DNA from 2 places in the Hydrogenophaga sp. RWCD_12 genome. Region 1 is predicted to be linked to the other one. Evidence: predicted binding sites of a transcription regulator. Region 1 holds the regulator's gene; the other holds the start of a gene.
The links. Region 1 encodes FNR, which switches genes on or off when oxygen is low (the NO sensors DNR and NnrR bind a similar motif). Its sites were predicted from a motif close to TTGATNNNNATCAA; they were not measured.
Positions count from the first base shown of each region.

Region 2: ACLIJ1_RS14180 (TraR/DksA family transcriptional regulator) is a predicted target of FNR. The motif match lies at 1,091-1,104, and genes of this name have one in related genera.

Region 1 covers NZ_JBKIXC010000005.1:496,394-498,778, forward strand. Annotated here, with positions in the region: gene ccoG (cytochrome c oxidase accessory protein CcoG) at 1-223, shown strand, start outside; gene ACLIJ1_RS20945 (hypothetical protein) at 316-555, shown strand; gene ACLIJ1_RS20950 (hypothetical protein) at 603-896, shown strand; gene fnr (fumarate/nitrate reduction transcriptional regulator Fnr) at 957-1,676, opposite strand; gene hemN (oxygen-independent coproporphyrinogen III oxidase) at 1,852-2,385, shown strand, end outside.
Region 2 covers NZ_JBKIXC010000003.1:476,912-479,296, forward strand. Annotated here, with positions in the region: gene ACLIJ1_RS14170 (VOC family protein) at 1-120, opposite strand, end outside; gene ACLIJ1_RS14175 (hypothetical protein) at 207-584, opposite strand; gene ACLIJ1_RS14180 (TraR/DksA family transcriptional regulator) at 621-1,007, opposite strand; gene ACLIJ1_RS14185 (enoyl-CoA hydratase/isomerase family protein) at 1,215-2,054, shown strand; gene ACLIJ1_RS14190 (PhaM family polyhydroxyalkanoate granule multifunctional regulatory protein) at 2,078-2,385, shown strand, end outside.

The DNA.
Region 1 (2,385 bases):
GCAGCACTATTCGATCAGCGTGGACGGTCTTGAGGGCGTGATGATCGCGTCCGAAAGCCAGGCGGAGGTCCTTCCGACGGAAGTTCGCTCGGTCGCGATCCGGGTTCAGACACCTCCGAACGTCGCACCTGCAGGCTCGCACCCCATCCATTTCACCATTCGTTCCCAGGGGCCGGACGTGGCGCAGGTGATCGAGAAGGCCGTTTTCATCGTTCCGCGCTAAACTGAAAGCTCATATCCATGTCATACGCCATGTCTGCCCAACCAACTGCCTCCAACAATTCCACCCGCACTCCATGGTGGAAGGTCCCCCACATGTGGATGGTGGTTGGTGGCCCCCTGGCAGTGGTGGTGGCCAGTGTGGCGACGTTTGTGATCGCCGCCAGTCATCCGGACCCGGTGCTCAACAAGGCGGACTACGAACGCGACCTCGCAGCTGCCCAGAAACTGCAGGGGCAGGCGCGGGTGGATGCGTTGATCACCCTGCAGCCTGCCGGTCAGGCGCGCAATCACGCGGCCTCACCGGTCGTAGGTACCACGGACCCGACGAAATAAGCGCCCCACACACCGGTTGAGGCGTCAAGCGAACAAGGAGACAGTTCATGAAGACTCAACGGTGGATGTGGATAGCGTGGCCCGCCTTCCTGGTGGCGGCGGTGCTGGAAATGATCGTGTTTGCGATGGTCGATCCCGGTGACCTGCACTGGTTCGGAAACCCGCTGGGGCTCTCGCGACAGGCGATCTATACCTTGGCCTTTTTTGTCTTCTGGGGCATCACCATGGCCTCCAGCGCGCTGACCACCTTGTTGGCCATGTCTCCGTTCGAAGTCAACCGCTGCCCGGTGCCCGAGGGGCAACGCCCGGAGGATTGCGCCAGGAATGGCCAGTGTTGTTGACTCAGCCTGTGCAAACAAAAAGCCCCGCTGATGCGGGGCTTTTTCATGTCGGGAGCTTCCTCAGCGGCAGGTCTGTGGATTCACGATCTGCTTGAGCGCGTCGGTGTTCTTGATGTGCACGTAGCGCTGCTTGACCTCGATGATGCCCTCGTCGACGAACTTGGAGAAGGTACGGCTCACCGTTTCGAGCTTCATGCCGAGATAGCTGCCGATTTCTTCGCGTGTCATGCGCAGGATGAGCTCGGACTGCGAAAAACCGCGGGCGTGCAGACGTTGGACCAGATTGAGGAGGAACGCCGCAAGACGTTCTTCCGCCCGCATGCTGCCCAGCAGAAGCATCACGCTGTGGTCACGCACGATTTCCCGGCTCATGATCTTGTGCACATGGTGCTGCAAGGTCGTGAACTCCCGCGAAAGCTCTTCCACCTGGTCAAACGGCATGACGCAGACCTCGGCGTCTTCCAGCGCGATGGCATCACAGGAATGGCGGTCACTGACGATCCCATCCATGCCGATGATTTCACCCGTCATTTGAAAGCCGGTGACCTGGTCACGCCCATCGGCCGTGGTGACACTGGTCTTGAAGAATCCGGATCGGACGGCATAGAGCGAAGTGAACTTGTCCCCGGTGTTGAACAACGCCGATCCCCGCTTGATCCGTCGGCGGGTCGAAATGACGTTGTCGAGTTTGTCCATCTCCTCGGGATTGAGCCCCATGGGCAAGCACAACTCCCGCAGGTTGCAGCTCGAACAAGCCACTTTGATGCTTTGAATATCCATAATTCTTCCGGAATTGTGGCGAAGCTTAACCCATCGCTGGCGCCAGCATCAAGGCGCGGCGGGACAGTGAAAGGGTCACAAGGGAAAACCCGCGGGGCAGAGGGCCGCTTGATCTTGATCAAGGGCCTCTCCAAGGCCTTGCGGCACATTCGTCGCCTGAACTGGAGAACTGTTTGTGAGCCACGCCATTTCCGACGAACTTCTCAAGCGATTTGACATCCCGGGCCCCCGGTACACGTCATATCCGACGGCGGACCGTTTTGTTGAAGCCTTCGCCGAAGCCGACTATATCCAGGCACTGGAGCAGCGCCGGGCGGGCTCCCTGGCTTTGCCGCTGTCGCTGTATGTGCACATTCCCTTCTGCGAATCGGTGTGCTACTACTGCGCCTGCAACAAGGTCATCACCAAACACCACGAGCGCGCCGCCGAATACCTGCGCTACCTCTCGCGCGAGGTTGAACTGCAGGTGCAGCACTTTGGCAGGGGACACAGCGTTTCCCAGCTGCACCTGGGTGGAGGCACGCCCACCTTCCTGTCTGACGCGGAGCTTGAAGATCTGCTGGCCATGATCCGGCGCAACTTCACCCTGGTGCCGGGTGGCGAGTATTCGATCGAGGTGGATCCCCGCACAGTGACAGGGCAGCGTCTGCAGACGCTGGCTCGGCTGGGCTTCAACCGCCTGAGCTTCGGTGTGCAGGACTTTGACCCG
Region 2 (2,385 bases), on a different contig from region 1:
GGTGCTGCGGCCCTCGGTGCAGCCGAGCACACCGCCGTAGAAACGCCGCGCGACTTCCAGGTCGGTGACGTGGAAGGCCAGGTGGAACAGGCTGCGCGCCGGCAGGGTGGTGTTGCTCATCGCGTCAGGATATCAAAGCGCCCGAGCCCCAAAAGAAAAAACCGCCCGGTGCGAAGCACGGGGCGGTCAGGGCACAGGCTGGCGCGTCAGCGCTGTGCGGGATCGACGGCCTTCTGGTCGTACTTGGTGAAATACTGCCGCGCCATCGCCACCACCTGGGCATCGGTCGGGTGGTCGGTGTTGACCACATCGACCACCGCCTTGTCGACGGCGTGGGCGTTGTGCTTGCACCAGTCGCGGAACTCGATCTTGGCGTTGGCCGGGCCGGTCAGCAGCACCTCGGTCACGCCTTCAAGCGAGGTCGCGATGGCCTTGAAGAAGTCCTTGTCGGCGCCGACATGGCCGTGCTTGGGCGTGTGTTGCTGGCGCGCCTTGACGCGCTGGGCCTCAACGTGTTCGCGGTCGAACATCAGCACATGGGCTTGGGTGTGGTCCATCCAGACAACGGCGTGGAATGTGGTCATGCAAAGCTCTCCTGAAAAAAGTGGATGGAAAAGAAATCAGTAGCCGGCCGGCTTGCTGGCGCCGCTGGCGTGTTCGGCCTTGTCCTGGCAGCCCAGGCAGCGCATCGCCACCGGGTTGGCGTGCAGGCGGGCGGCCGCAATCGCGTCGCCGCAATCCACGCACATCCCGTAGCTGCCGTCGGCCACGCGCTTGAGCGCCTCGTCGATGGCGACCAGTTCGGCCGATTCGCGTTCTTCGAGCGCGAAGGCCAGGTCGCGTTCGGCGTCGGCCTGCGCCCAGTCGTCGCTTTCGGTTTCGCGCGCATTGGCGGCCGCTTCGGCGCGACCGATCTTGCCGCCACGCTGTGCCCGCAACTGGGCCAGCACGTCGGCTCGCATCTCGCGCAGCTGACGGCCGTAGGTGTCGGAGATGGGTGTGTTCATGGGTTCTCCTCTGGGTTTCGGTGTCGGTCTTTCGGGTCCCGGGGACCACGACTTCATGGTGCGCCTGCGCCCGTGCACTTGCATTGATCGGCGTCAAGCGCCGTCCGCAACAAGGCCATCCCTCAGGGCAAATCCCCGGCGGATTTCCAGCGGTTTCCCCGCAGAATCGGATGCTTCAAACACCCGAAATTGCGAGGAGAAACAACGATGTCCGCTGTCGACTACGGCCGCTACCAGACCCTGGAAATCACCCGACGCGGACCAACGGTCGATGGCGTGCCTTCCGTGCTCGACATCCGCATGAAGGCCGATGGCCCCGGCGGCAACGGCAAGCTGCCCACCGCCGGCCACGAAGGCCACTGGGAGCTGAGCGAGATCTGGCGCGACGTGGGTCGCGACGACAGCGTGCGCTGCGCCGTGCTGCGCGGCAGTGGCCTGGGCTTTTCGGGCGGCGGCGACCTGGCGCTGGTGCAGGACATGGCGACCGACTTCGAGGTGCGCACGCGGGTTTGGAAGGAAGCGCGCGACTTGGTCTACAACGTCATCAACTGCGACAAGCCCATCGTCAGCGCCATGCACGGCCCGGCCGTGGGTGCGGGCCTCGTGGCGGGCCTGCTGGCCGACATCTCGATTGCCGCGAAGAGCGCCAAGATCGTCGACGGCCACACGCGCCTGGGCGTCGCGGCCGGGGATCACGCGGCCATCGTCTGGCCGCTGCTGTGCGGCCTGGCCAAGGCCAAGTACTACCTGATGCTGTGCGACCCGATCAGCGGCGAAGAGGCCGAGCGCATTGGCCTGGTCTCGCTGGCGGTCGAGGACGAGGCGCTGCTGCCCAAGGCGTACGAGGTCGCAGACCGCCTCGCGGCGGGCAGCCAGACCGCCATCCGCTGGACCAAGTACTCGCTCAACAACTGGCTGCGCCAGGCCGGCCCGGCGTTCGACACCTCTCTGGCGCTCGAATTCATGGGTTTTGCCGGCCCTGATGTGCGCGAAGGTGTGGCATCCTTGCGTGAGCGCCGCGCGCCGCGTTACGGCGCCGACACCTGATCCCCCTATCTCAGGAGACAACCATGAGTGACGCCAGCGGATTCGGCAAGTTCGTCCCCGGTTTCGAGTTCCTGCAGAACCTCGCGGGGCAGGCCGCCGGCGGCGTCGCGCAGGGCCTGGGCAAGAGCCTGCCGCAGATGCCCAACCTCGGGCACTGGGTGGCGCCGACCTTCAACGTCGAAGATCTCGAGAAACGCATCGAGGAGCTCAAGGCGGTGCAGTTCTGGCTCGACCAGAACGCCAAGGCTCTGAGCGCGACCATCCAGGCGCTGGAAGTCCAGAAGATGTCGCTGGCCACGTTGAAGGCGATGAACTTCAACCTCGGCGACGT